DNA from 4 places in the Kitasatospora sp. NPDC036934 genome. Region 1 is predicted to be linked to each of the others. Evidence: riboswitches for the same ligand, from Rfam matches in the RefSeq annotation. Region 1 holds a riboswitch; each other region holds the start of a gene.

What was found. Region 1 has a riboswitch for cyclic di-AMP ahead of ACZ7BZ_RS30830 (NlpC/P60 family protein). Riboswitches for the same ligand answer to the same signal wherever they lie in the genome.
Region 2: another riboswitch for cyclic di-AMP. It lies ahead of ACZ7BZ_RS33840 (M23 family metallopeptidase); the one in region 1 lies ahead of ACZ7BZ_RS30830 (NlpC/P60 family protein).
Region 3: another riboswitch for cyclic di-AMP. It lies ahead of ACZ7BZ_RS16755 (transglycosylase family protein); the one in region 1 lies ahead of ACZ7BZ_RS30830 (NlpC/P60 family protein).
Region 4: another riboswitch for cyclic di-AMP. It lies ahead of ACZ7BZ_RS28650 (M23 family metallopeptidase); the one in region 1 lies ahead of ACZ7BZ_RS30830 (NlpC/P60 family protein).

What each region holds. Positions count from the first base shown of each region.
Region 1 covers NZ_JBVJQR010000026.1:84,222-91,471, forward strand. Annotated here, with positions in the region: gene ACZ7BZ_RS30800 (aminotransferase class V-fold PLP-dependent enzyme) at 1-278, shown strand, start outside; gene ACZ7BZ_RS30805 (Lrp/AsnC ligand binding domain-containing protein) at 296-577, opposite strand; gene ACZ7BZ_RS30810 (rhomboid family intramembrane serine protease) at 619-1,401, opposite strand; gene ACZ7BZ_RS30815 (hypothetical protein) at 1,632-1,895, shown strand; gene ACZ7BZ_RS30820 (NYN domain-containing protein) at 2,161-3,462, shown strand; gene ACZ7BZ_RS30825 (C40 family peptidase) at 3,664-4,698, shown strand; cyclic di-AMP (ydaO/yuaA leader) riboswitch at 5,035-5,189, shown strand; gene ACZ7BZ_RS30830 (NlpC/P60 family protein) at 5,200-6,318, shown strand; gene ACZ7BZ_RS30835 (C40 family peptidase) at 6,546-7,250, shown strand, end outside.
Region 2 covers NZ_JBVJQR010000035.1:23,513-30,762, forward strand. Annotated here, with positions in the region: gene ACZ7BZ_RS33820 (hypothetical protein) at 1-411, opposite strand, end outside; gene ACZ7BZ_RS33825 (sensor domain-containing protein) at 601-1,344, opposite strand; gene ACZ7BZ_RS33830 (GNAT family N-acetyltransferase) at 1,547-2,116, opposite strand; gene ACZ7BZ_RS33835 (hypothetical protein) at 2,159-3,031, shown strand; gene ACZ7BZ_RS33840 (M23 family metallopeptidase) at 3,088-3,921, opposite strand; cyclic di-AMP (ydaO/yuaA leader) riboswitch at 3,934-4,092, opposite strand; gene ACZ7BZ_RS33845 (YiaA/YiaB family inner membrane protein) at 4,289-4,579, shown strand; gene ACZ7BZ_RS33850 (alpha/beta fold hydrolase) at 4,685-5,506, shown strand; gene ACZ7BZ_RS33855 (TetR/AcrR family transcriptional regulator) at 5,553-6,125, shown strand; gene ACZ7BZ_RS33860 (SpoIIE family protein phosphatase) at 6,394-7,250, shown strand, end outside.
Region 3 covers NZ_JBVJQR010000009.1:288,909-296,158, reverse strand. Annotated here, with positions in the region: gene eno (phosphopyruvate hydratase) at 1-1,133, opposite strand, end outside; gene ACZ7BZ_RS16755 (transglycosylase family protein) at 1,399-2,160, opposite strand; cyclic di-AMP (ydaO/yuaA leader) riboswitch at 2,162-2,331, opposite strand; gene ACZ7BZ_RS16750 (cytochrome P450 family protein) at 2,542-3,870, opposite strand; gene ACZ7BZ_RS16745 (SDR family NAD(P)-dependent oxidoreductase) at 4,206-4,643, shown strand; gene ACZ7BZ_RS16740 (nucleoside triphosphate pyrophosphohydrolase) at 4,682-5,719, opposite strand; gene mfd (transcription-repair coupling factor) at 5,872-7,250, opposite strand, start outside.
Region 4 covers NZ_JBVJQR010000022.1:35,775-43,024, forward strand. Annotated here, with positions in the region: gene ACZ7BZ_RS28645 (MFS transporter) at 1-1,391, opposite strand, end outside; cyclic di-AMP (ydaO/yuaA leader) riboswitch at 1,704-1,889, shown strand; gene ACZ7BZ_RS28650 (M23 family metallopeptidase) at 1,892-2,896, shown strand; gene ACZ7BZ_RS28655 (DUF2470 domain-containing protein) at 3,189-3,908, opposite strand; gene ACZ7BZ_RS28660 (RidA family protein) at 4,028-4,438, opposite strand; gene ACZ7BZ_RS28665 (IclR family transcriptional regulator) at 4,483-5,232, opposite strand; gene ACZ7BZ_RS28670 (sugar kinase) at 5,229-6,392, opposite strand; gene ACZ7BZ_RS28675 (alanine racemase) at 6,583-7,250, shown strand, end outside.

The DNA.
Region 1 (7,250 bases):
GCATCGGGGTGCGCGACGGGCTGTTCTGCGCCCACCCGCTGGTGCGGACCCTCCTCGGGGACGAGGACGTCGCTCCGTCCGAGTGCGGGGCGCCCGAGCCCTCGCTGCCGGGCGAGCGCAGCCTGAACGCGATCCGGGTGAGCTTCGGGGCGGGCACGCCGGACGAGCACGTGGAGCGCTTCCTGACCGCCGTCCGTGAGCTGGTCACCGACGGCGCGGCGTGGAACTACCGCAACGAGGGCGGCCGTTGCGTCGCCGACACCCGACGCGAGGGCTGAGGGGTGCGGGCGGACCGCTACTCGTCCAGGCCGAGGGCGAAGGCCGCTTCCAGGTCGTGCTGGGAGTAGGTGCGGAAGGCGATCTGGGTCTCGGTGTGGGCCACGCCCGGGACCTTGTTGAGCCGGCCCGGGATGACCTCGGCCAGGTCGTCGTGACGGCGCACCCGGACCATTGCCACCAGGTCGTAGCCACCGGTCACCGAGTACACCTCGCTGACCCCCTCGATCGCGGCGATGGCCTCGGCGATCTCCGGGATGCGGTCGACACTGGTCTTGATCAGGACGATGGCAGTGATCACTGTGCGGGCTCCTTCATGGGGTGCGGCCAGCGTATCGGGCCTCAGCCGGGCCGTCTCGGGGGGTGTCCGACCACGGTGCAGGCGTACAGGAAGCCGGCCGAGAAGCCGATCACGTGCACCAGGTAGGCCACTCCGGGCCCGGCCGAGTGCACCGACCACCACTGCAGGGCGAACCACAGGCCGAGCACCAGCCAGGCCGGGAAGCGCAGCGGGAGGAAGAGGAGCAGCGGGACCAGGGTGGTCACCCGGGCCCGCGGGTGGAAGCGCAGGTAGGCGCCGAGGGCGGCGGCGATCGCGCCCGAGGCGCCGATCAGGACCCGGGTGGAGTCCGGCGAGCGGGCCTCGGCGAGCGCGAAACCGTACGAGGCCAGGCTGCCGGCGGCCAGGTAGAAGAGGAGGTACCTGGCCCGGCCGACCCGGCGTTCGACGGTGGGGCCGAAGACGTGGAGGAAGAGCAGGTTGCCCAGCAGGTGCAGCCAGCCGGCGTGCAGGAAGAGGCCGGTGAGGGCGGACACGGCGGGGTGCTTGCCCGGGGTGGGGGCGGCGGGGCAGCCGGGGACCGGGTCGGGGGCCTCGGCCAGCTGCTCGGCGGTGAGCGGGTGGCCGGTCAGCAGTTCGGCGGGGACGGCTCCCCAGCGCTGCTCGTAGCGCTGCTCGGCGCAGATCCGGGCCTGGCCGGTGCCGTACAGCGGGTTGACGCCGGCCGCCGGGCCGAGCAGGAAGACCAGGGTGTTGACCGCGATCAGGGCGTAGGTGACCGCCGGGGCGGCCACCGCCGGGCGGCCGTCCCGGGCGTCGGTGTGGCCGGGGGTCGCGAGCGCCATGCGGCCAAGCATCCCTCCGGGCGCGGCAGGTGACACAGCGGTTTACGGCAGGTGGACTACCGGTCGGTCCGGTGGGCCGGAACGGGCTCCGGTCATCTCGGCTGACCGGTGGTCCTGATGGTTGCCCCAGGCAATAGGCTTGGGCCGGGCAATCCCGCCTCCCGCCGCCGACGCCGGGGCTCCGGGGGGAGCGCCTAGCCCACCCAGGGAACCAGCCGAGAGGATCCCCGATGACCGTCCCCGCCCTGACCGCCGAGACGCGCTGGCGCTGCACGCTGTGCGGCAACCTCACCCGCTTCGACGTGACCCGCACCGCGCGGGTGACCGAGTTCCTGCACTTCGACCTGGCCGGCGAGTCCAAGGTCGAGGAGACCGAGGTGCACAGCGAGACGGTCGAGTCGGTGCGCTGCCGCTGGTGCAACGCGGTGGACCAGGTCGAGCTGGTGGCCCGCCCGGGCGCCGAGGGCGCGGAGGCCCCTGCCGCGCAGGGCTGACCCCTCCGGTGCGGCGGGCGGTGCGCGACGCGGCCGTCCACCGCACGGGACAATACAGACAAGACGCACGGAGCGTGACGACAGGGGCGGCCGCGGCCGCACCCGCTGGACCAGGATCGGAGCCGAGGACGTGGTGGACGCAGCGAGGGAGCCCGGCGAACCGCAGGGGCTTCAGCCCGCTGCGCAGGCACCGCAGCCGGCCGCCGGGACGGTTCCGTCCGAGACCACTGCCCCGGGTGCCGCGGCGGAGCGCACGGCCGAGAAGCTGGACCGGCCGCTGCCCGAGGGCGTGCGCCGACGGGTGGTCGGGCTGGCCTCGGACGCGCTGGGCGGGCTGCCGCCCGGGGAACTGCCGCAGAGCCTGCGTCAGTACGCCAAGTTCACTCCCGCGCGGCGGGCCAAGTACGCGGCCACCGCGCTGGCGGCGGCGCTGGAGTCCGAGCCGGCCTTCCGGGTGCGGATAGCGGAGCGGCTGCGGCTGGGCCAGCCGGACCTGGTGAAGGCGCTGGAGTCGGGCACCGTCCCCGGCGCCGCCGATCCGATGGACGTCGCGGCCGCCGCCTACCTGGTGCGGTCGGCGGGCTGGAGCCGGTTGGTCGCCGAGGCCGGCGAGGAGGCCGAGCGGGCCGGCGCCGAGGACGCGGTGGCGGAGGCCTCCCGGCTGGTGGAGAAGCTGCAGGCCGAGCTGGCCGAGGTGCGGGCCGCCGCCCGGGCGGACCTGGACCGCCAGCGCGCGGAGTTCGAGGGCGTCCGGCGGGAGGCCGAGTCGCTGCGCAAGAAGGTGCGGTCGCTGGAGAGCGACACCCGCCGGGCGCAGGCCGAGACCCGGCGGGTGGCCGGCGAGCTGGAGGCCGCCAGGGCGCAGGCCGCGGGCGAGCGCAGTGCGGCCGAGAGCGAGGCGCGGCGGCTGCGGCACCGGGTGTCCGAGCTGGAGAACGCGGCCGAGCAGGGCCGCCGCTCGGCCCGGGAGGGGCGCAGCGTCGAGGACATGCGGCTGCGGCTGCTGCTGGACACCGTGCTGCAGTCGGCGCAGGGGCTGCAGCGCGAGCTGGCGCTGCCGGTCTCCCAGATCCGCCCGGCGGACCTGGTGGAGGCGGTGGTGCCGGGGGCGGCCTCGCCGCACGACGTGGCCCGGCGCGGCCTGGCCGACGACGACCCGGCGCTGCTGGACCAGCTGCTGGCGATCCCCCAGGTGCACCTGGTGGTGGACGGCTACAACGTGACCAAGACCGGGTACCCGACGCTGCCGCTGGAGCAGCAGCGGATCCGGCTGCTGGGCGGGCTGGCGATGCTGGCCCAGCGCACCCAGGCGGAGGTCACCTGTGTGTTCGACGGGCAGGACCTGGACGTCCCGGTCATCATGGCGCCACCGCGCGGGGTGCGGGTACGGTTCAGTCGGACCGGCGAGACCGCGGACGAGTTGATCCGCCGTCTGGTCCGGGCCGAGCCGCAGGGCCGTCCGGTGGTGGTGGTCTCCACCGACCGGGAGGTCGCGGACGGCGTGCGGAAGGCGGGCGCGCGCCCGGTGGCCTCGGTGCTGCTGCTGAACCGGCTGGCCAGGCCCTGACCAGCGGCCCGGGCGGCGTGACGGCAGGTCAGCGCCGTCGTCGGGCGGGTGTGCGGATCCGGTGAAGTCACTGGGAGAACCGGAGTTCACGCCTTCGGGGGAGTGGCAAAACGGGTAGATCTTCACTAGGGTCTGGCGTCAAACCTATTTTCCGGTATCTCACCCGAACAGGTGAGTCCGTTGGAAGAAGGAGCGGGTCTCTTGGCCTCCCACCGCCGTCCCAAGCAGCCGAGCCGCGCGCGGGTCTCCGTGCTCACCGCGGCCGCTGCGACCGCGGTCGCCCTCTCCGCCCAGGTGGCCGCACACGCCGCGCCGCAGCCGAACACCAGCGACGTCAAGGCGCAGATCGACCAGCTCCAGCAGGAGCAGGAGCAGGCGGCGGAGAAGTACAACGGCGCCAAGGAGCGTGCGGACCAGCTCCGCAAGCAGGCCGACCAGTTGCAGGACCAGGTGGCCCGCAGCCAGGACCAGATGAGCCAGCTGCAGACCGGCCTGGCCCAGGTCGCCGGCGAGCAGTACCGCACCGGCGGCATCGACCCGTCCGTCCAGCTGATGCTCTCCTCCGACCCGTCGGGCTACCTGGAGAAGGCGTCGAGCGTCCAGCAGGCCAGCACCACCCAGACCGAGGCGCTCAAGGGCCTGCTCGACCAGCAGCGCCGGCTGGACCAGGAGAAGAGCGAGGCGGCCGCCGTGCTGGCCTCGCTGGACTCCACCACCAAGGACCTGAACCAGGCCAAGACGGACGTCAACACCAAGCTGAAGACCGCCCAGGACCTGCTGAACTCGCTCAGCGCCGCCGACCGCGCCGCGCTGAAGGCCCAGCAGCAGCAGGACGACCGCGCCTCGCGCGGCGCCGACCGGGTCGACCTCAGCAGCCTTCCGCCGGCCAGCGGCTACGCGGCCGTGGCCGTCGCCAAGGCGATGAGCAAGCAGGGTTCGCCGTACGTGTGGGGCGCCACCGGGCCGAGCACCTTCGACTGCTCGGGTCTGATGGTCTGGGCGTACGGCCAGGCCGGCGTCTCGCTGCCGCGCACCTCGCAGGAGCAGGGCCACATCGGGACGGCCGTGACACTGGCCACCGCCCAGCCCGGGGACCTGGTGATCTACGGCGGCGACATGCACCACGTCGCGATGTACATCGGCAACGGCATGGTGGTCCACGCGCCGCACACCGGTGACGTGGTGAAGGTGATGAAGGCCGATGCCATGTCGATCAACACGATCCGCCGGATCTGACGAGCCGACACGCCCGAAGGGCCGGCTCCGGCCCTGTGATCCGCGCCACCTCCCGACGGGGGTGGCGCTTCGGGTTCGCCCGCCTCATGGCCGATCGGTGAGAGTCGATCAGCTTTGCGTCCGGCGGCGATCACCATCAGTCATTTTCACAAAAGAACATGGGCAATCTTCCGTCTTTTTTCTGACAAGGATTTGAACGGATCACGGTTCAGTTACTAGGGTCGTGCCTCGAACCACCGCACTGTCGATCACCCAGCCTGGGTGGCGGCGGTGGTTACCGTCGAGTTCGCGAAACAGCGGGGCAGGTCGAAGCGACTGCCCGACAGGGGAGCCCAGTAGTCGGGGGCGCTGCGGAGCGGAGCCGGGGAACCACGTTCCTCCGGGGTGAATCGGCGCCAGGTCGGCCGCAGGTGAGGCCGGTGAGGCGCCGTAGGGCATGCTTCCGGCCCGAACCCGTCAGCTCACCCGGTAGGCGGATGTAGGAAGAAGGAGTCCGCCTTCGTGGCGTCCCATCGTCGTCCCAAGCCCGCCAGTCGCGCTCGTGTCTCGATCCTGACCGGTTTCGCCGCCGCCGCCGTCGCGCTCTCCGCGCAGACCGGCGCGCACGCCGACCCGCAGCCGACCAAGGACCAGGTCAAGGAGCAGGTCGACCAGCTCAACGAGCAGGCCGAGCAGGCGACCGAGAAGTACAACGCCGCCCAGGAGAAGCAGCAGGAGCTGGAGAAGCAGGTCTCCGGCATGCAGGACCAGGTGGCCCGGCAGCAGGCTCAGGTGACCGACCTGCAGGGCGGCCTCGCCGAGATCGCGGGCGAGCAGTACCGCAACGGTGGGATATCCCCGACCGTCCAGCTGATGCTCTCCTCCAGCCCGGACAACTTCCTGAACCAGGCCGGTGCGCTCAACCAGGCCGGCAGCACCCAGAAGAACCAGCTGAAGCAGCTCCAGGACCAGCAGCGCAAGCTGGACCAGGACCGCACCGAGGCCCAGAGCAAGCTCGGCGAGCTTGAAGCCACCACCACGCAGCTGAAGGCCTCCAAGGACGAGGTCCAGAACAAGCTGAAGGCCGCCCAGGACCTGCTCAACACGCTGACCGAGCAGGAGCGCCAGGCGCTCAAGGCGGCCGAGGACAAGGCCGCCGCCGACGCCAAGGCCAAGGCGGACGCCGCCGCGAAGGCCGTCCAGCCGGCCGACCGCGCCTCGCGCGACAGCAGCCGCAGCGACCTCGGCTCGGGCGCCGCGGCCGCGCCGGTCAAGGTCGCCCCGGGCAGCTCGCACGGCGCGGCCGCGCTGGCCGCCGCCGCCACCAAGGTCGGCAGCCCGTACGTCTGGGGCGCCACCGGCCCCGGCTCCTTCGACTGCTCCGGCCTGATGGTCTGGGCGTTCAACCAGGCGGGTGTGTCGCTGCCGCGCACCTCCCAGGAGCAGGCCGGCGCCGGCACCCGGATCGGCTCGGACATCTCCCAGGCCCAGCCCGGTGACATGCTGATCTTCTACGGCGACGCCCACCACGTCGGCATCTACGCGGGCAACGGCCAGGTGCTGCACGCGCCCAAGCCGGGTGCGTCGGTCCGCTACGAGGCCGTCTCCAACATGCCGCTGGCCTCCATCGTCCGGGTCTGATCCCCGCTCGAAGGTTCACGGGCCCGGTCCTCCGTCACGGAGGGCCGGGCCTGCGGCTTTTCCGGCTGCTCGGCCTGGTGTCCGAATAGGGGTCAAATATTCGGGTCGGTAGGGGTTTGGACTCACTTGCCCGGACTCGCTAACGTCTGCCACCGGACTCCCGCTCGACGGCCGCCCAGCAGGGCGCGGCCGCGGGGCCGCGCCGCAGGAATGGAGCCGCTGCAGCCATGCCCGTGCACCGTCGTTCCCAACTGCTCGCCCGTGCGCTGGTACTGACCGCGGCCGCCACCACGGCCCTGGGCGTGGCGACCGCCGGCAGCGCCCAGGCCACCCCCGGCGCGCCGGATGCGCCCGACCGCAAGGACGTCAAGGCTCAGGTCGAGCAGCTGTACGACGAGGCCGAGCAGGCGTCGGAGAAGTACAACGCCGCCCAGGAGGCGCAGAAGCGGCTGCTCGGCGAGACCACGATCCTCCAGGGCGAGGTCGCCGCCGCCCAGGACCAGCTCAACCAGCTGCGCGGGGACCTCGCCACGGTGGCCGGGGCCGAGTACCGCGGCGGAGGGATGGCCCAGACCGCCCAGCTGATGCTCTCCACCGACCCCGAGGGCTACCTGGCCCGCGCCCGGACCCTCGGCCAGGCCGCCGAACGGCAGCAGGAGACCCTGCACGAGCTGGTCGCCCGTCAGCGCCGGCTCGACCAGCGCCGCACCGAGACCGCGGCCAAGCTCGCCGAGCTGGACCAGGCCCGCCGCTCGCTGGCCGAGAACAAGCAGCAGATCCAGCAGCGGCTGGCCAAGGCCCAGAAGCTGCTCAACAGCCTGGGCGCCGCCGAGCGGACCCGGATGATCGCCCAGGACGCCCGGGACGCCGAGTCGCGCGCCACCCGCGGCACCGACCGGCTGGACCTCGGCAGCGCCCCGGCCGCCTCCGAG
Region 2 (7,250 bases), on a different contig from region 1:
GCTCTGCGGGTGGGCGGCCGAGTCGGCGGCGAACAGCAGGCGGGCGCGGTCCCAGCTGCGCAGGTAGCGCTCGGGGCGGGGCGGCCGGTACGGGCGGGACGAGGGGTAGAGGTGGGGCCGCGCGGCCATCGCGAGGGCCATCGAGGCCCGGGCGGCCAGTGCCCGGGCCTGGATCTCGGGCAGCGGCAGCGCGTACGCCGGGTCGACGGCGATCACCCGGCAGCCCAGCTCGCGCGCCTCGGCGGTCAGGCCGGCCGCGCCGCCCGGGCAGTCCAGCAGCGGGCCCGGCAGGGCGGCGAGCAGGGCGCGGGTGAGGCCGAACAGGGCGCAGTACTCGTCCAGCGGGCGGGAGGTGACCAGGACGGCCTGGTCCGGGGCGCGGACCCGGTCCGGATCGGGGGCGGTGATCACCCGGTCATCCGAACACGGGCCCGCCCCGCCCGCATCCGGAACACGGACGGGGGCGGGGCGGAGCTGGGCTGGGCTGGGCTGGGCTGGGCTGGGCTGGGCTGGGCTGGGCTGGGCTGGGCTGGGCTGGGCTGGGCTGGGGCGGAACGCGGGGCGGGGGCGGAGCGGAGTGGCGAGGACGGGCGCCGGGGCTCAGCGGCCGAGCAGGCCCTGGGCGGCGGCCCGGTTGACGCCGGTCAGGCCGCGGACCATCCGCGCGGTGAGGAAGATCAGCAGAACCCCGATCGCCGAGAAGGCGGCGATCTGCCCGGTGCCCTCGACGTAGTAGGCGTGCCGGACGTGGTGGCTGTCGGTGAAGTCGAACAGCTGGTAGCCGCGCCAGGAGGTGTAGCGCGGGAAGACCCAGTGGTAGAGCGGGTAGAGCGCCATCGCCCAGCCGAGCACCAGGAACGTCAGCGTCATGCAGAAGCTGAACACCGCCCAGGGGAACATCACCAGCTGGTACAGCGCGGCCTTCCAGCCCGGGCCGTCGGCCAACCGCGCGGTGATCGCGCCCCAGTTGCCCGGGCGCACCTGGCGCACCGGCGCCGGGCCGGGCACGTCCAGGGCGAGCATCCCGCGCACCCGGGCCCGCTCCGCCCGACCCAGGCCCCGGGAGGCGCTGGTCAGGCCCGCCAGCACCGGCAGGCCGAGGACGGTGACGAAGGTGCCGATCCCGACCGAGAACAGGGCGATCGCGACGGTGAAGCCGACGATCGCCACCGGCAGACCGGTGAGTGCGTAGCCGACCTCCCGGTAGTAGTGGCCGGAGAACGGCGCCCGCCAGAAGCCCGGCGGCTGCTCGGTGCGACGGGCCCCGGCCGGGCGCGCACCGTCGTCGCCGTAACCGCCAGGGGCGTCCCACTCCTGACCCAGCGTGCTTCGGCTACTGCTCATCCCCGGCCCCCGGCCCCTCGTTCGTGCTCGCGTTCGTACCTGCTGACGTGTTCAAGTCTGGCCGGGGCGCGGCCCGGCAAACATCCGGAGGACCGGCGGATCGGGGGTGGGGTTAACCCCACGGCCCCTGCCCCGGCCCCGCCCTCAGGCCCCCCACTTCCGGCCCCCGGCCCCCCACTACGGCCCCCTGCCGCCGCCCCCGCTACTGCCGGCCGGGCCACTCGTCGGCGAGCAGCGAGTACTGGTACGAGTCTCGCCAGACCCCGCCCTTGAACAGGTCGTGCCGGACCCGCCCCTCCAACCGGAAGCCGAGCCGGGCGAGCACCCTGGCCGAGGCGGTGTTGTCCACGTCGACCCGGGCGGCCAGCCGGTGCAGGCCGAGCGGGCCGAAGGAGAGCTCGCAGAGCAGTCCGGCGATCTCGCCCGCGTAGCCGAGGCCCCACACCGGGCGGCTCAGCACGTAGCCGAGGTAGGCGGAGCTGGACCTGCCGAGGGTGAGGCTGGCGTGTGCGACCGGCACCGCGTCGGCCGGGTCCTCGGCGTCCTCGCGCCGGACGACGGCGAGCCGGTAGGTGTCCCGCTCCTCCGCCAGCGCCTCCTCCAGGTAGAGCTCGATCTGGTCGGCGCAGGTCTCCCGGTCGCGCGGTTCGAAGGGGAGGTAGCGGGTCACCTCCGGGTCGCCGAACAGCGCGTGCAGCGCGTCCACCTCCTCCGGGGTGTGGTGGTACTCGCGGACGGCGAGCCGGGGGCCGGTGAGGCGTACGGGGACCATGGCTGCCGACCCTATCCCCGTCCGGCGGCTACCGTTCGGAACATGAACGACGAAGACCTGCGACTCGCCCCGCGCACCAGGGCCGCCGACCTGCTCGCCTGGGCGGCCGGGCAGGACCGGGCGCCGGTGGCCGAGACGCCGCTGCGCACGGTGCTGGCGCTGCTGGAGCTGGGCGAGGGCAGGATGCACGACGGCTGGCCCGAACTGACCTCCGACGCGGTGGAGCACCTGCTGTACGAACGGCTCCACCTCTACGTCCAACCTGACCCGGAACAGGACCCGTTCGCCTACGGCGAAGCCGTCCGGCTGCTGGTCGACCACCAGCGGGCGGCGAAGCGGCTCAACGCCAAGCGCCAGGAGCGGCTGCACGCCGAGGCCGAGTGGCAGGGCGAGGTCGCCGTCGGCCTGCTGCGCCGCGCCGACCTGGTGACCTGGCCCCGGCTGTACGCGGTGCTGCTGCACGCCCACGGGGTGGACGTCGCGGACCCGGAGGCCGTCCGGGGCTGGCTGGCCGGGTTCGCCGGGCTGGGCGAGGAGGAGCGGCTCGCCGGGTACGAGGCACTGACGCCGACCGGCTGGCTGGACGAACCGGACGAGCAGGGCTGGGGGCCGGGCCGGGTGCTGTCGGTCGGCATGGCCACCGACGGCGCCCGGCGGCTGCTGGAGCAGGGCCTGATGCGGCGCAGCTACCGAAACCTGGCCGAGCTGAACGCGCTGGGGCGGCCGATGCCGGACGAACTGGCCGGAGACTTCGAGGACTTCGAGGCGGCCGCGGCGGAGGTGGCGCTCGACCTGCTCGGCGACTGGACGGTGCCCGGGCTGCCGCGGTTGCTGGTGGAGGAGTTCCCCGAACTCGCGCCGGAGCCGGGACCGGCCGAGATCGACGCGTACCTGGCGCAGCTGCCGCCGGAGTGAGCTGCCGCGAAGGCCCCGGACGCCGGTGGGCGGTTTCCAGGGGCCTTCGGCGGTGGCTACGGGGTGAGGCCGCGCTGCTGGAGCCAGGTCTCCGGGTCGACCGGGGCGCCGCCGTCGGGGCGGACCTCCAGGTGCAGGTGCGGGCCGGTGACGTTGCCGGTCGCGCCGACCTTGCCGATCTGCTGGCCGGAGGTCACCTTGCCGGAGCCCTTGATGATCGAGGAGAGGTGGCAGTACCAGATCTCGGTGCCGTCGGGCAGGGTCTCGACGATCCGGTAGCCGTACGAGCCGGACCAGCCGGCCGAGGTGATGGTGCCCTGGCCGACCGCGAAGACCGCGGTGCCGGTGTCGGCGGCGAAGTCCAGGCCGGTGTGCAGGTGGGCCCAGTAGCGGGCGCTCTGGCCGTAGTGGGCGGTGAGGTTGTAGTCCTTCACCGGCAGGGTGAGGGCGGCGGCCTTGGCCCGCTCGGCCTCGTCGGCGGCGCGCTTGGCCTCCGCCTCCTTGGCGGCGGCCTTGGCCTCGGCCTCCTGGGCGGCCTGCAGCCGGGCGCCCTCCTCGGCGGCGGTGCGCTGGCTGTCGGCCTGCTGCTGGATGCGGGCGGCGAGCGCGAGGCCGGGGTCGGCGGCCAGGGCGACCGGCGACTCGTCCGGGGCCTCGACGGCGGGCGCGGCGGCCGGGGTCGCGGAGGCGAAACCGGTGGCGCCCAGGGTGGCGGCGACGGCGGTGACGCCGAGCAGCGGGGAGGCTCCGCGGGTCTGACGCGGCATCCGGTGGCGGTTGGCCTCGGCCTCCGGGGCGAATGCCTCCGGGCCGTCCGGGCCGGGGTGGTCGAGGAGCTGGGTACCGGCTGCGGGGCCGGCCGGGTGTGCCGGGGTGTGCGTCGACGCCACGGAGGCGCGCTCCTTTCCTTCCTTCGCGCCTACCGGGTTAGCTGACGGGTTCGGAGCAGGAAGGTCTCCTACGGCCGGGCCGGGGCCCCGCCGATTCACCCCAAGGAACGTGGTTCCCCGGCTCCCTGACCTGCCCGGAGGCCGGCCGGTGGGATTAGGCGACGGCGCACGGTGCCGTCTGGGTACGGCGTTGACGACCGCGCTGCGTTATCAAACGTTAATCCTAGGACGCCCTGATTCCAAGCCATCCGTCCGGGACTGCTGGGGAACAGGTGATCGGTCGTCAACGAACGGCCCTTCGTTCGCCAGGCCCATCTGAGTACTCCTACTCATGTGCGAGCGGCCCGCCCCGTCGCATCCTGGCGCCATGAACGCACCGATGCAGTCACGGACCACGGCCGCGTACTACGTCCAGGCCGTCCTCTCCTTCGCCGTCTCCGGCACCGCCCTCGCCGCCGGGATCGCCTACCTGCCCGTCGGCGGCTGGACCCGGGCCTTCCTCGGGATCGGGCTCCTCTACACCGTCACCTCCACCTTCACGCTCGCCAAGGTGATCCGGGACCGGCAGGAGTCCTCGGACACCGTCGCCCGGGTCGACCAGGCCCGGCTGGAGAAGCTGCTGAGCGAGCACGACCCGTTCAGGGTCGAGGGGGTCTGAGCGGAGCGGACCCGGGAAGGGCCCTTGACGGCTAAGGCTATTAGCCTTAGCTTTATGGCTATCGGAAGCAATCGCCAGCACCGAGCGAGCCAGCGGAGGCCCACCATGACCGGCACCACCCCGAGCACCCAGTACCTCGACGTCCCCGGCGGCCGCCTCGCGTACGACGACACCCGACAGGGCGACGGCACCCCCGTCGTCCTGCTCCCCGGGATGCTCGACTCCCGCCGCGCCTACCGGCACCTGCACCCGCTGCTCACCGCCGCCGGCCACCGGGTCATCACCATGGACCTGCGCGGCTTCGGCGAGTCCTCCATCGTCTGGGACGACTACGGCCCGGCCGCCGTCGCCACCGACGTCCTCGCCCTGCTCGACCACCTCGGCATCGAACGAGCCGTCCTGGTCGGCCAGTCCTACACCGGCGCGACCGTCGTCAAGGTCGCCGGGGACGCCCCCCAGCGGGTCGCCGGGATCGCCCTGATCGACGCCTTCGTCGAACACCGGACCAACGCCCTCATGCGGGGCGTCATGGTCGCGATGGGCGCCGCCATGGTCCAGTGGCCCGGGGTCTGGGGCTTCTACCTGCGCAAGATGGCCTTCCCCGGCCCCCGCCCCGCCGACCTCGACGGCTACGTGGACGGACTGGTCGCCGCCCTGCGCACCCCCGGCCGCAAGACCGCCACCCGCGGCCACGTCACCGGCGACTCCGCGCCGATCGGCTGGACCGCGGCCGTCCGCTGCCCCGCCCTCGTCCTGATGGGCAGCAAGGACCCCGACTTCCCGAAGCCGGAAGCCGTCGCCGAACTCCAGGCCGAGAAGCTCGGCGCGCGGAAGGTCATGATCGAGGGATCCGGGCACTACCCGATGGCCGACAACCCCCGGGCCGTAGCCGACGCCCTGCTGCCCTTCCTGGCCGAACTCGCCTGATCCCCCGTCTGCCCCGCCCCCACCGCCGTACGGAGAACCCGAAGCCATGCCCCGCGTAGGACTGACCCCCGAGCAGGTCGTCGACCACGCCCTCGCCCTCATCGACGACCAGGGCGCCGAAGCCCTCACCCTCGCCTCCGTCGCCACCCGCGCCGGAGTCGCCACCCCCTCGCTGTACAAGCACGTCAGCGGCGGCCTCGCCGAACTGCGGCGACTCGTCGCCGTCCGGGTCACCGAGGAACTCGCCGACCGGCTCGCGGAAGCCGCCGTCGGCCGCAGCGGGGACGACGCGGTCACCGCCGTCCTGCGCGCCTACCAGGCCTACGCCACCGAACACCCGCACCGCTACGCCGCCCTTCCCCAGGCCCCCCAGCCCGACGACGACCTCACCCGCGCGGCCACCCGGCTCGTCGGCGTCATCGTCGCCGTCCTCCGCGGGTACGGCCTCGACGGCTCCGAGGTGATCCACGCCGCCCGCACCGTCCGATCCCTCGCCCACGGCTTCGCCGCCCTCTCCATCGGCGGCGCCTTCCAACTCTCCGAAGACCTCACCACCACCCACGACCGCCTCGTCACCACTCTCACCACCGGCCTCCGCACCTGGCCCCAGTCCCGGTGACCGAGCAGCCCCGGTGACCGAGCCGGCCCGGCCGGCTTCCTCCGCGCCGCCGGCGGGAGCGCCGCGCGCTGGGCGGCGGGTTCGGGCGTGCACGGGAAGTCGGGCCCGCCGACTTCCGGTGCAGCCAACCTGCCCTGCAGCGGACTTCCCGTGCAGCGGGCGGGTGGCGCAGGACGGCGCGGACGACCGGCCCGCGGTGCTGGTGCGGCGGCTGGGGCGAGGGGCCCGCCCTGAGCCGGACGGGGCCGAAATGGGGTATGAAGATTCAGTGCCCACTCCCGCCCGTAGTCCGATGCGCTGTGTGCGCCTGCTGCTCGGCTGCACCAGTGCCGCCGAACTGCTCGGCACCGTGCTCGCCGAGGGCCCGGGCTGGATCACCGGTGAGGGCTCCGCGCTCTACCTGCTGGACTCCGCCGGGTCGCTCCGGCTGACCGCCTCGCACGGGCTGCCGGACTGGGCGCTCGAACGCTACGGCCTGGTCGACCCCGCCGGTGAGCTGCCCGCCGCGATGGCGTTGAAGCTGCGCCGCCCGTACCTGCTCAGCCCGGAGCACACCAGCGTCGACTACCCGAACCGGAACGCCGGCCTGGGCACCGGGATGGTCACCGTGGTGAGCCTGCCGCTGGTGGTGGACGAGCAGGCGATCGGTGTGCTGGCCCTCGCGCTGGCGCACCGGGGCACCGTCCCGGGGCGCGACCTGGACGTGCTGGAGACGATCGCCGGGGCCTGCGCCCACCGGCTGCACCACCTGCTGGACCACGTGCTGGAGCACACCGCCGCCCCGCCCCCGCGGCCGGCCGGTCCGGGCCCCGCGCCGACCCATCCGCTGCTGTCGCTCGCGGTGCGGGCCGCCGGGCACGGCGCCTTCGAGCGGGACCTGGTCACCGGGGAGAGCCACTGGGACGCCGCCGCCTTCGCGCTCACCGGCCGGCCCGTCGACCCGGAGGGGACGGCCCCGCCGCTGGAGCGGATCGTCCACCCGGAGGACCTGCCGGACGTGCAGGCCGCGCTGGCGGAGGCGCTGGCGAGCGGCGGGCGCTACCGGATCGGCTACCGGGTGCTGCGCGCGGGCGGGAAGGTCGCGCGGGTCGAGGAGTCCGGCGAGGTGATGCTGGACGTGCACGG
Region 3 (7,250 bases), on a different contig from region 1:
ACGGCCAGGTCGGCGATGGTGACGTCCTCGGTCTCGCCGGAGCGGTGCGACATCATGCAGCGGTAGCCGTTGCGCTGGGCCAGCTCGACGGCGTCCAGGGTCTCGGTCAGCGAGCCGATCTGGTTCACCTTCACCAGCAGGGCGTTGGCGGTGCCGGTCTCGATGCCCTTGGCCAGGCGGGCCGGGTTGGTGACGAACAGGTCGTCGCCGACCAGCTGGACCTTGTCGCCCAGCTTGACGGTCATGGCCTTCCAGCCGTTCCAGTCCGACTCGTCCAGCGGGTCCTCGATGGAGACCAGCGGGTAGGCGGCGACCAGCTCGGCGTAGTACTCGATGAGCTCGGCGGCCGACAGGGCCTTGCCCTCGAACTGGTAGGCGCCGTCCTGGTAGAACTCGGAGGCGGCGACGTCCAGGGCCAGCGCGATGTCACGGCCGGGCACGTAGCCGGCCTTCTGGATGGCCTCGGTGATGAGGTCCAGGGCCTCCCGGTTGCTGTCCAGGTTCGGCGCGAAGCCGCCCTCGTCGCCGAGGCCGGTGGACAGGCCGCGCTCCTTCAGCACGCCCTTGAGGGTGTGGTAGACCTCGACGCCCCAGCGGACGGCCTCGGAGAAGGACTCCGCGCCGATCGGGGCGATCATGAACTCCTGGATGTCGACGTTGGAGTCCGCGTGGGAGCCACCGTTGAGGATGTTCATCATCGGGACCGGCAGGACGTGCGCGTTCGGGCCGCCCAGGTAGCGGAACAGCGGCAGGTCACTGGCCTCGGAGGCGGCGTGCGCGACGGCCAGCGAGACGCCCAGGATGGCGTTGGCGCCGAGCGAGGACTTGTCCGGGGTGGCGTCCAGGTCGAGCATGGCCTGGTCGATCAGGCGCTGCTCGGTGGCGTCGTAGCCGACCAGCTCCGGGCCGATCTGCTCGATGACGGCCAGGACGGCCTTCTCCACGCCCTTGCCGAAGTAGCGGTTCTTGTCACCGTCGCGCAGCTCCAGCGCCTCGAAGGCGCCGGTCGAGGCGCCCGACGGAACAGCGGCACGACCCGTGCTGCCGTCGTCGAGGCCGACCTCGACCTCGACCGTGGGGTTGCCGCGGGAGTCGAGGATTTCGCGGGCTACGACGACATCGATGGACGGCACGAAGCATCTCCTTGCGGAAGCAGGGTCCGGCTGACGGTGGTGCCGGTCGGCCGGAGGATTGCGGAGTCGTTACGACCAGAGCCTAACCGCCCGGGCTCCCGGGGCCACGTCGACCTCGACTCCGTCTCAGCGTGTGGCCCCGCTACCCACCGGTAGTTCACCTGCCCGACCCGACTTGTCCCACCATCACGGACGAACGCGGACGAAGGGGACCGCCGGACGCGGCCCCCTCCTCCGTTCGGCTTCCGGAGCCGTGCGGAACGGCTCAGCCGAGGTGCAGCACCTGGCCGGGCAGGATCAGGTTCGGGTCGCCGCCGACCGTGCCGCGGTTGCCGTCGTACAGCGCCTGCCAGCCACCGGACACGCCCTGGGCGGCGGCGATCGTCGACAGCGTGTCGCCGGAGCGGACGGTGTAGTCGTGGCCGGTCTGGGCGGACGGGGCCTGGGCGGCGCGCGGGGCGGCGTGCTTCGGCGTGTACTGCTGCACCGGCTGCTCGGCGGGCCGCTCGGCCTGCTTCGGCGCGGCGTGCTTCGGGGTGTACTGCTGGACGGGCTTCGCGGCGGGCTTCGCGGCCTGCGGCTGGGCCTTCTGCTTCGGCGCGGACTGCGGCTTGGCGTCCGAGGAGGTGTCCACGGCCGCCGGGGCGCCGCCCTTGCTCAGGCCGGCCTTGACGGAGCAGACCGGCCAGGCACCCGGGCCCTGCGAGGCGAGCACCTTCTCGGCGACCGAGATCTGCTGCGCCCGGCTGGCCTGGTTGGCCTGCGCCGCGTACGCGGTGCCGCCGTACGCCTTCCAGGTGCTGGGGGTGAACTGCAGGCCGCCGGAGAAGCCGTTGCCGGTGTTGATGCTCCAGTTGCCGCCGCTCTCGCACTGGGCGACGGAGTCCCAGACGGAGGCCGGGGCGGCGGAGGCTCCGGTGGCGGTGAGGAGCGGCAGTGCGAGTCCGACGCCGGCCACACCGGCGACGGCGATGGCCTTCTCGGCCTGGGAGCGACGACGATGACGGCCAGTTCCAACGAACAGCATGAAGGTCCCTCTCCGCACGCCTGCGAGGTGAGCTGTCGGGTTCGGACCGGGAGGTGGCCCGGCCGCCGTCGACGGAAACGATTCCGCTCGGGCGGCTTCACCCCAAGCCGTGGGGAGACGGCAACAAACCTGGGTCCCCCGCCCCTGCCCAGGGTCTGGTCGGTTTCCCGTCGCGCGGCGGGCAGGATTCGGCGTTCCGCGCACGGGGTCCGCAGCTGCGAACTCCAGGGAGACTAGACAGATCCTCAGACCAATCACAAGCTCATATCACCGACATCACACAAGAATTACGGCGCGTGCTCGATCGCCTACCAACAGCGGGGCTTTGTCCGGTTTGATGCTCGTTCACACCGCATCTGGAGCCTGCTCGACGACGTCACGTCAGTGTGTCGGGGCCTCAGGACGGGCGTGCGGGGAGCGGGCTTCCGGACTGAATTCGACCGGAAGTTCGCGCAATCCACGCATGATCAGGCCACCCCGCCAACGCAGGTCCTCCGGATTCTCGGCCAGCCGCAGATCGGGCAGCCGTGAGAGCAGCGTGGCCAGCGCGGCCCGTCCCTCCAGCCGGGCCAGCGGGGCGCCGATGCAGTAGTGGATGCCGTGCCCGAAGCCCAGGTGGGGGTTGTCGCTCCGGGCCAGGTCGAGGGTGTTCTCGTCGGCGAACCGGGCCGGGTCGCGGTCCGCCGCCGCCAGCACCACCAGCACCGGGTCGCCGACCGGGATGTCCACCCCGCCGATGGTCAGCGGCCGGGTCGCGAACCGCCAGGTCGCCAGCTCCACCGGCCCGTCGTAGCGCAGGAGTTCCTCGATCCCGGTCTCCAGCAGCCCGGTCTCCCCCAGGGCCACCGACTCCTGCAGCAGGCGCCGCTGCTCCGGGTTGCGCAGCAGCGCGTAGGTGCCGTTGCCGATCAGGTTGACGGTGGTCTCGAAGCCCGCGAAGAGGAGGATGAACGCCATCGCGGCGGCCTCGTTCTCGGTGAGGTGCTCGCCGTGGTCGCTCGCCCGGATCAGACCGGAGATCAGGTCGTCGCCGAGGTCCGCCCGCTTGCGGTGGATCAGCTCCAGCAGGTACGCCCGCATCCGCCTCACCGCCCGCCCCACACCGCCGCGTTGGCCGCCGCCTTGGCCCGGCTTCGTGTGTCGCAGCATCATCCCGGCCCAGTCCCGGAAGTCGTCCTGGTCCTCGGCCGGCACGCCCAGCATGTCGCAGATCGCGTAGATGGGGAGCGGGAAGGCGAACTCGTGGATCAGGTCCGCCGATCCGCGCTGGGCGAAGCCGTCGATCAGCCGGTCGGTCAACTGCTGCACCCGCGGCTCGAACTCGGCCACCCGGCGCGGGGTGAACGCCTTCGACACCAGGCGGCGCAGCCGGGTGTGGTCCGGCGGGTCGATGTTCAGCAGGTGGGTCATCAGGTCCGCCTGCCGCTCCCCCGGGATGCCCACCCGGCCGGTGCGGTGCGCCTGCTCGCTGTGGTGCGCCGGGTTCTTCGACAGCCGGCTGTCCGCCAGCGCCTGCCGGGCGTCCGCGTACCTGGTCACCAGCCAGGCCTCCACGCCGCTCGGCAGGGTGGTGCGGCGAACCGGGGCGTGCTCGCGCAGCCAGGCGTAGGCGGGGTACGGGTCGGCGGCGAACTCCCAGGTGAAGAGCTCCGGGGCGGGCTGCGGTTCGGGCTGGGCGGCGGGCCGGGGGCCCTCGGGCTGAGCTGGCATGCGTCGACCGTAACCGCTGGACCGGACCGGGCCGGACGGGCGCCTGGGCGGCCACCGGGAAGTCACCGGTTCATCCGTCGCCGGCGAGCGGTGCGCGAGCGGCGGGTGAGCGGTGCGCGAGCGGCGGGTGAGCGGTGCGCGAGGGGTGCGCCAACACTCCGTGGACGGCCCGTGGACGGTCGGTGGACAGCCCTTGGACAGCTCTTGGCCCGGTGGCAGGCGTGAGCCTGGTCACCTGCGGGGTAATCCCTGTTGCGGAGGGTCAGGACGTGCCTACGATCCTCCGCAGTACGCGTGGGCGCCGGTGCGGTGTCGCCCACAGGGAGGAGCAGGCCATGCGGGTCAGCGGAGCAGTCGTCGTCATCGCGGTGCTCGACGGCGGTTCAGGAGCCGACCTCGCCCGCGGGTTCACCGCGGCCGGCGCCGCCGGGATGCTGATCGCCGACCAGCACGCCGGAGTCGCCGAGGACCTCGCCGCCGAACTCGACCGGCCCGGCTGCCCGGTGGTCGGCGTCGGCGGTGACATCCGTCGGCCCAGCGACGTCGCCGCTCTGGTCGACACCGCCGAGAAGCACCTCGGGCCGATCGACCTCTTCTGCGTCGCCGGCCCCAGGGGCGAGCGGATCGTCTCCCTCGCCGACCTGCCCGACCACCTCGACCTGGAGCGGCTCGCCGAACTGGTCGCCCTGGTCGGCGAGGCCATCGGCGAGGTCGTGCCGCCGCAGCGGCGCCCCGCCGAACACACCGCCGGGCACACCGCCACGGCGGCCTGAACGACCGCTCCGGCCCGACCGGCTCGGCCGGACAGGGCCTACTCCGGCTTGAGCCCCTCGGCCGCGCGCACCGCGTCCCGGTAGCCGCGCGCGGCCGAGCGCAGCGCCGCGTCCACGTCCACCCCCGCGTCGTGCGCCCGCTGCGCCACCGCCAGCAGCAGCCGGCCCGCCGACTCCGCGGTCAGCACCTCCGGCAGCCGGTACGGCTCGTCCGGCACCTCGGTGAAGCCCGCCCGGCGCACCCGGGACACCAGCTTCGCCGCGTACGCCAGCGCCGGCAGCCCGGCCGGCACACCGTCCAGGACGGACTCCCGGTCCGCCTTCTCGGCCGCCTTCAGCTGCTCCCAGTTCGCCTCCACCTCGGCGGCGCCGTCGGCCTCGACGTCCCCGAACACGTGCGGGTGCCGGTACACCAGCTTCTCCACGATGTCCCCGGCCACGTCGTCCACGGTGAACGGCTCGGTCGGGTGCTCCTCGGCGATCCGGGCGTGGAAGAACACCTGCAGCAGGACGTCGCCCAACTCCTCGCGCAGCGCGTCGCGGTCCCCCTCCTCGATCGCCTCGACCAGCTCGTAGGCCTCCTCGACCAGGTACTTCACCAGGCTCTCGTGGGTCTGCTCGGCGTCCCACGGGCAGCCGCCCGGCGAGCGCAGCCGGTCCATCACCGAGGCGAGGTCCAGCAGCCTCGCCCCCGGCAGGTCGTAGGAGCCCGGCAGCACCTCGATCTCCGGCACCTCACCGGCGTGCTCGACCGCGAGACGGGCCAGCGCGTCCGTCAGCCCCGGATCCCCGTCCGGGCCGCCCAGCCACACCGTCGGCCCCGCCGCGCCCGGCTGCCCGGTCAGCAGCCGCGCCAGCGCCGGAGCCGAACCGACCGGCACCACCTCGACCACCACCCCGGCCTGCCGCACCGCCGCCACCTGCGGATGCCCCTCGTCCGCCACCAGCACCCGCCCGGCCGACCGCAGGGCCTCCCAGGCCGGCCACGCCAGCAACCCGGGGGCCACCCGGTGGGTGGTGGTCAGCAGGATCAACTTCGCGCCCGCGGCGTTCGTCGGCACACCATTCGTCGTCACACCTCGAACCTACCCGCCCCACCCCACCCCGATCCGACCCACGGACGCACCCGCCGGCACCCCGCTCCCCGGCTCGGGACGTCGGACCGCCCGAGCAGAACGGCGGCCCCGGGCCGAGCCCGGGACCGCCGTGCGCCATCGACCGGCCGGTGCTACTTCTTCGCCCCGGCCAGGTCGTCGAACATGGCCGACAGGAACTCGGTGCACCAGGCCAGCAGTTCCCGCCCGACCAGCGGCTTGCCGCCGATCCGGCCGGTGCTCGGCCGGGGCACCAGCAGCTGCTGGGCCGCCGCCTTGACCTGGCTGCGCGGGTAGAGCCGGTTCAGCCGCAGCTGCTGGGACTCGCGCAGTTCCACCGGGCCGAAGCGGACGTTCGTGCCCTGCAGGGTGATGTCCGAGATCCCGCACCGCCGGGCGTACAGCCGCAGCGCGGCGACCATCAGCAGGTTCTCCACCGGCTCCGGCAGCTTGCCGTAGCGGTCCACGAGTTCGTCCCGGACCTGCTGGATGTCCGCCTCCGAGTTGACCGCCGCGATCGAGCGGTAGGCCTGCAGCCGCAGCCGCTCGCCGGGCGCGTAGTCGTGCGGCACGTGGGCGTCGACCGGCAGCTCGATCTTCACCTCCAGCGGCTCCTCCTCCGGCTCGCCACCGCCCGCCAGCGACTCGCGGAACTCGGCCACCGCCTCGCCGACCATCCGCATGTAGAGGTCGAAGCCGACCCCCGCGATGTGCCCGGACTGCTCGCCACCGAGCAGGTTGCCGGCCCCGCGGATCTCCAGGTCCTTCATCGCGACGTACATGCCGGCGCCCATCTCGGTGTGCTGGGCGATGGTGGCCAGCCGCTCGTGGGCGGTCTCGGTGAGCGGCTTCTCCGGCGGGTACAGCATGTACGCGTAGCCGCGCTCGCGCCCTCGCCCGACCCGGCCGCGCAGCTGGTGCAGCTGCGAGAGGCCGAAGGTGTCGCCGCGCTCGACGATCAGGGTGTTGGCGTTGGAGATGTCGATGCCGGACTCCACGATCGTGGTCGACACCAGGACGTCGAACTCCTTCTCCCAGAAGTCGACGACGACCTTCTCCAGCTGGGTCTCCCCCATCTGCCCGTGCGCGGTGGCGATCCGCGCCTCGGGGACCAGGTCCTTGAGCCGGGCGGCCGCCTTGTCGATCGACTCGACCCGGTTGTGGATGTAGAACACCTGGCCCTCGCGCAGGAGTTCACGCCGGATCGCGGCCGAGATCTGCTTCTCGTCGTACGGCCCGACGAAGGTCAGCACCGGGTGCCGCTCCTCCGGCGGGGTGGTGATGGTGGACATCTCGCGGATGCCGGTGACGGCCATCTCCAGGGTGCGCGGGATCGGCGTCGCGGACATGGTGAGCACGTCCACGTTGGCGCGCAGCTTCTTCAGCTGCTCCTTGTGCTCGACGCCGAAGCGCTGCTCCTCGTCGACGATGACCAGGCCGAGGTCCTTGAACCTGGTCTCGGAGGAGAACAGCCGGTGGGTGCCGATGACGACGTCCACCGAGCCCTCGAACA
Region 4 (7,250 bases), on a different contig from region 1:
TTGCCCCGGATGGTGGTGAAGGCGATCAGCCCGCCGGCGGTCAGCAGGCCCGCGCAGATCAGCATCGCGGTGTGGAAGGCGGAGTCCACCGAGGACGGCACCCGGTAGGCGTCGCCGCTCAGCCCGGCCAGCGCGGGCAGCGCGGCCACCGCGAGCAGCCCGGCCGCGCGGGCGGCGGCGTTGTTGACGCCGCTGGCGATGCCGGCGTGCCGCACCTCGACCGCGGCCAGCACGGTCGCGGTCAGCGGCGCGACCAGCAGGGTCATCCCGGATCCCATCACCGCCACCGCGGGCAGCACGTCCGCCCAGTAGGAGGAGTCCGGGCCGGTGCGCAGCATCAGCAGCACCCCGGCCGCGCACAGCAGCGGGCCGACGGTGAGCGGGATGCGCGGGCCGATCCGCTTGCCGAGGCGGCCGGCCCGCGCGGACAGGGTCAGCATCAGCACGGTGATCGGCACCAGCGCGAAGCCGGAGACCAGCGGGGAGAAGCCCGAGACGATCTGCAGCTGCACCACCAGCAGGAAGAACACGCCGCTGAACGCCGCGTAGACGCAGAGGGTGACCAGGTTCACGGCGGTGAACAGCCGGGAGGAGAACAGCCCGAGCGGCAGCATCGGATCGGGGGTGCGCCGCTCGACGGCCACGAAGGCGGCGCCCAGCAGCAGGCCGGTCGCCCCGGTGACCCAGACGGCGGGGGACAGGCCCTCCCCGGCGGCGGTGAGCGCGTAGGTGATCGCGCCGAGGGCGAGCGCGGCGAGCAGCGCGCCGGGTACGTCGAAGCGGCCCGTCGCCGACTCGTCCCGGCTCTCCGGGACGTAACGGGAGGTCACCGCGATGACGGCGGCGGCCAGCGGCAGGTTCAGCAGGAAGATCCAGCGCCAGCCGGGGCCGTCCACCAGCCAGCCGCCGAGGAAGGGGCCGACGGCGGCCGACACCCCGCCCAGGCCGGACCACAGGCCCACCGCCGCCGAGCGGTCTTCCGGGTGGAAGACGGCCTGGAGCATGGCGAGCGAGCCCGGGGTGAGCAGCGCCCCGCCGATGCCCTGGACGGCGCGGCCGGCGATCAGCACGTGGATGGTCGGGGCGGCGGCACAGGCCGCGGACGCGGCGGCGAACCAGACCACGCCGATCAGGAAGACCCGGCGCCGGCCGTAGCGGTCGCCGAGGGCGCCGCCGAGCAGGATCAGGCCCGCCAGGGTGAGCAGATAGGCGTTCAGGGTCCATTGCAGCGAGGCGAGGGAGGCGCCGAGGTCGGCGCCGATCCGGGGCAGGGCGACGTTCACCACGGTGCCGTCGAGCATCGCCATGCTGGAGCCGAGCACCGTTGCCAGGAGAACCCAGCGACCCTGCCCGGTGCCCAGGCGCAGAGTGCCTGCTTGAGAGGTGGTCACGGGGCAGATCCTGGTCCGACGGGGTGTACGTGACAAGGGTCACCGGGTGGTGTGTCGGTCGGTGGCGGTGCGTGAGCGAATGGTCGCGTCGCGGTGGGGTGGTCGGCGCAGGGTGGTGGATCAGTGGCGCCGGGTGAATGGATTGTGCACGCACGGTGTGCTGGATCATTCGGAGGGTGACCATGGCGGCGGGGGTGGTTGCGGATTCAAGAGATCGACATTGCTTCACCTGAACGGATGAGTTTTAGTTCAGCGACCGCCCGGCCAGTCCGGACGGATCCACCGGGTGGAACGCCGAGTCCTGCCGCTGCCCGGTGGCTCGAACCGAACTCTGTACGGCAGGAGCGGGGGACCCACAGGTAAGTCGCCGGACCGGAGTTCGCGCCTTTTCAGCGCGCGGACGACCAGGACCGGCTTGGGGTGAAGCCGCGCATGAGCGGCCGGGCAACTCCAGCCCGAACCCGACAGCTCACCTCGCAGGCGTCGGAGAGGAAAATTCCATGCCTGCACAGGCTCGTCGTATCGCCCTGCCCCGTGCCGCCCGCATCGGCATCGCCACCGCCGTCACCGGCGCCTCGTTCGTCCTGCCGCTCGTGACCGCGATGAGCGCCCAGGCGCACACCGCCCCGGCCGCCGCCACCGCTTCGGCGGCCTCGCACGAGGCCGCTCCGGCCGCCTCCGCCACCGGCGCTTCGGTGGCCGGCGCCTCGGCCACCGGTCAGGAGAGCTACCGCGTCGTCAGCGGCGACACCCTCTCGAAGATCGCCGACGCCAAGCACGTCGACGGCGGCTGGCACGCGCTGTACGAGCAGAACCGCTCGGTCGTCGGCGCCAACCCGAACCTGATCTTCCCGGGCCAGCAGCTGGCCCTCGCCGGTCAGGCCGGCCACGCCGGTCAGGCCGCTGACGCTGCGAAGCCCGCCGCTCCGGAGAAGCCCGCCAAGCCGACCGCTCCGGCCACCCAGGACGCCTCCGCCGCCGCGGACACCCAGCCGCAGGTCCGGACCGAGGCCGCCAAGCCGGGTGCCCAGCTGCAGACCCAGGTGCAGACCGCCGCCCCGGCCCAGGCCGTCACGGCCGCCCCGGTCGCCGCCACCTCCGGCTACGTCGCCCCGCTGGCCAACCCGGTGCTGGGCGAGGCCTACGGCGTGGCCGGCTCGATGTGGGCCTCCGGCCACCACACCGGCCAGGACTTCGTCGCCTCCACCGGCACCCCGCTGCGCGCCGTCGCCAACGGTGTCGTGGTGAAGGCCGGCAACGGCGGCGCCTACGGCAACGAGGTCGAGATCAAGCTCGCCGACGGCAAGTACGCCCAGTACGCGCACCTGTCCTCGATCGGCGTGTCGATCGGTCAGACCGTCACCACCGGCCAGCAGCTCGGCCTCTCCGGCGCGACCGGCAATGTGACCGGCCCGCACCTGCACTTCGAGATCCGCACCGGTCCGGAGTACGGCTCGGACATCGACCCGGTCGCCTACCTGCGGGCGCACGGCGTCGCGCTCTGACCCGCCTGCTCCCTGCCGCAGGACTGTGAACCACCGCTGATGCGGGGCGAATCGACCGCCCGGGATGGTCATGTCGGGTGACCGCTCGACCGGGTGATCGCCGCACCAGTGGACCTGGGCGCGGGACACGCCCACGGCCGGTCCGGCCGTACGAGACAGCTCTCGTGCGGCCGGGCCGGCCACCGCCGTTTCCCGGGGCCTCGCGGTGCGTGCGCGAGGTGTCGAACAGGGCGTCAACTCCCGTGATTCCCGGGATGAGCTCCGATTCCGCGAGCCGTTCGGTTTCGGCGGGTCAGTTCCGGTGGACGGGCAGGCCGTGCTCGGCGGCACCGAGCAGCTGGTGCATCCGGTGGCCGAAGTCCTCGGTGTCGTCGGCGGGTTCGGGGAAGACCAGACGGACGTCGCGGTGGCCGTGCGAGTGGTCCAGGCGCAGCACCAGGCCGTGGCGGTCCAGGGCGAGCGGGCGGACGTCCGGCCGGTGGGTGAGCAGGGCCGGGTCGAGCAGGCGGGTGAGCAGATCGAGGGCGTCGGCGTGGTCGTCGGCCAGGTGGGTGAGCAGGGCGGCCTCGTACCGGGCCAGCGGGTCGGGGGCGGCGAGGGTGAGGTCGGCGGCGGTGAGTGCGCTGGTGCCGTACGGGGTGGCGAGGACGGCGTGGGCGACGTCGACGCGCAGGTGGACGCTGAGGCCGTCGTCGGCGAGGTGGGCCAGGTGCAGTCGGCCGGCCAGGGTGAGCCGGGCGCGGATCCGGGCGCGGACGGCGACGGGGGAGACGTCGGTGACGTCGAGCACGACGGCCAGGCCGTCGGTGGCGCCGGCGGCGGCCGCGGTGAGCGGGGCGTCCAGTGGGGCGCGCAGGCGCAGCCGGGAGCCGTGGACGGAGACCGGGGTGTCCAGGTCGTGGTGCTCGCCGAGGGCGCGGACGGTGAGCGAGGAGGTCGCGCTGAGCAGGCTGTGGACCCGGTCGGCGGTGGTGGGCTCGGGCACCTGGGCGTCGCAGGTGGGCAGGCTCATGGACGGACCTCCTGTTAGTTAGGTAAGGCTAACCTAATCTTCGCGGAGGGTGGTGGCAAGTGCGACGGGGCCCGGACGCGTGACGGCGTCCGGGCCCCGGGGGCGGCGGTGGCGGCGGGTCAGCCGACGACGGCCTGGGCGTCGATCTCCACCAGCATCGGCTCCTGCGGCAGTTCGACGAAGACCGTGGTGCGGCAGGGCTTCACCCCGCCCGGCCTGATGTTCTCGTCGATGAACTCGGCGTAGACCTCGTTCATCAGTGGAAAGTCGGCCCGCTTGGTGAGGTAGACACGGAACATCACCACGTCCTCGATGGTGGCGCCGCCGGCCTCGACGATGGCCTTGACGTTCTCCAGCGTGCGGCGGGTCTGGGCCTTCACGTCGCCGTGGTGGAGGTACTCGCCGGTGGCCGGGTCCTGCGGGCCCTGGCCGGAGACCTGGAGGATCGGGCCCTTGCGGACGCCCTGGGAGAACATCCAGGCGGGGGCCGGGGCGCCGTCGGTGCGGATCTCGATCTTGTCGGAGTCCATGGGGTTCCTTACGTGCGGTGGGTGCGGCAGTGAGTGGCGGGCCGTCAGTTGTGCTGGGGGCGGCCGCAGTCGGCCGAAATGGCGCGGGCGGTGGCGAGCAGCTGGGGGAGGAGGTCCAGCACCTGCTCGTACGGGAGGACGACGTCCGGGACGGAGATCGACGCTGCGGCGACGACCCGACCGCTGGCGTCCCGGATCGGGGCGGCCACGCAGTTGATGAAGGCCTCGTGCTCGGCGTGGTCCTGCGCCCAGCCCAGGGCGGCGACCTTCTCCAGCTCGGCGAGCAGCGCCTCGGGCGTGGTGAGGGTGCGTTCGGTGTGCGGGGTGAAGTCGACCCCGGCCACCACCCGGCGGCGCTCGGGCAGCGGGAGGTCGGCCAGCAGCACCTTGGAGACGGCGGCGCTGTGCAGGGCCGCGCGCAGGCCGATCCGGGAGTACATCCTGACCGGGTGACGGGAGTCGTACTTGTCGATGTAGACCACCTCGCCGCCCTCGTACGCCGCCAGGTGCACGGTCTGGCCGGTGGCGGAGTTCAGCTCGGCGAGGTGCGGGGCGGCGATCCGGCGGAGGCCGCGCTGCTCCAGGGCGAGGCCGGAGAGGGCGAACAGGCCCGCGCCGAGGTGGTAGCGGTAGGCCGCGTCACGGTAGACGAAGCGCTCCTCCTCCAGGCTCTGGAGCAGCCGCAGCACGGTGGTCTTGTGCACGCCGAGGACCTCGGCCAGCTGGTCGAGGGAGCGCTCGCCCTCGCCGAGCTGGGCGAGGATGCGCAGGGCGCGGGTGACGGTCTGGCTCATCGGGCTCGGGCTCCGGTCGGGTGGCTGGGGTCGCTGCTCATTCTGCCCGGGCCGGGGGAGGCGGGCCGGACGCGGGAAGCGGGCGGCGCCGGGGGAGCGGGCAGCGCCGGGGAGGCGATGTCGTCGGCGGTGACCCGGGTGGCGGCCCAGTCGGCGGGGGAGGCGTCGAGCAGGGCGGTCACCACCGGGGTGGGCGGCAGTTCGGCCTGGTCGCCGTGGGCGGTCAGGGCGCAGGCCGCGGCCAGGTGGCCGAGTCTCAGCCGGCGGCGCTGGTCCAGGCCGTGCAGGGTGCCGGCCAGGTAGCCGGCGGCGAAGGCGTCGCCCGCGCCGGTGGCCTCCACCACCTCGACGGCCAGGGCCGGCTCGGCGACGGCCGTACCGTCCCGCTCCAGCGCGGTGACCAGCCGGGCGGCGTCCTTGACCACCACGGTGGCGGGGGACGGGAAGCGGCGGCGCAGGGCGGCCGGCTCGTCGGTGCCGAAGGCGGCCTGGGCCTCGTCGGCGCCGAGCAGCAGCAGGTCGGCGGCGTCCAGCAACGGAGGCAGCACCGCCGGGTCGCGGTCCCGCCAGAGCGCGGGGCGCCAGTTGAGATCGAAGCTGACCAGCCGCCCGGGGCGGCGGTCGGCGAGCAGGGCGCGCAGCAGGGCGAGGCAGTCGTCGGAGAGCGCGGCGGTGATGCCGGACAGGTGGAGCAGCCGGGCGCCCGCCAGCAGTCGGGCGGCGGCCGGGTCGGTGAGCAGGGCGGGGGAGAGCGCGGCCGCCGCGGAGCCGCGCCGGTGGTAGTGCAGTCGGCTGCGGCCGGGGCCGAGGTCGTGCCGGTGGCCGGTGGCGCCGCCGACCTCCTTCAGATACAGGCCGGTCGGGCGGTGCGGGTCGACGGTGACCCCGGAGACGTCCACGCCGCGGGCGGCGACCTCGGCGAGCAGGCGGCGGCCGAAGCCGTCGTCGCCGACCCGGCTGATCCAGGCGGTCGGCACGCCGAGGCCGGCCAACGCCCCGGCCACATTGGACTCCGCGCCGCCGACGGACAGCCGGAAGGTGTCCACGGCCTCCAGCGGTCCCGGGCGGTCGGGCAGCAGGACGGCCATCGACTCGCCCAGGCAGACGGCCGTCGGGGGAGGACAGGGGAGGGTCGGCCCCGGGGTGTCCTGTGGCGGCATCTGCTGGGCTCCTCGTCTGCGGCGGCGGTGTGTCGACCTCTGAGGGCGGGTTCGACTCCTGACGGTGGGTTCGACCCCTGGCCGTGGGTTCGACTCCGTTGACCGTGATCCGGCACCGATGCTAGAACCGTGCTGGCAGCATGTGCAACCCTCGTTGCACATGTTGCAACTTGCACGAATGGAGGACAGGGTGAAGCAGACGTTCGCGAGCAGGACGGCCGGGCCGGGGATCGCCGAGGGGGCGGTGGCCGCGCTGGCCGACGAGACCCTCGACTGGCGGTTCAAAGCCGCCCCGCCGGAGAGCTGGGGGCACACCGTCCGCGACTGGCTCGCCACCGGGCCCACCCTCTCCTCCCTCGGCACCCCGCTGCTCACCCTCGACGCCGCCGCGCTCGACCACAACATCCGCACCATGGCCCGCTGGTGCGCCGAGGCGGGCGTCGCGCTCACCCCGCACGGCAAGACCACCATGGCGCCCGAACTCTGGCAGGCCCAGCTCACCGCCGGCAGCCATGGCATCACCCTCGCCAACCTGCCGCAGGTGCGGGTCGCCCGGGCCTTCGGCGTCCAGCGGATCCTGCTCGCCAACACCCTGCTCGACCCGGCCGGACTGGCCTGGCTCGCCGCCGAACTGGCCGCCGACCCGGGCTTCGCCTTCCTCTGCTGGACCGACTCCGCCGACGGCGTACGGCAGATGGACGCGGCGCTGCGCGCCGCCGGGGCCGAACGGCCGGTCGAGGTGCTGATCGAACTCGGCGGCCCGGGCGGGCGGACCGGCGCGCGCGGCGTGGACGCGGCCGTCGAGATCGCCGCCGCCGTCCTGCGCGCCCCCACCCTGCGGCTCGCCGGGGTCGGCGG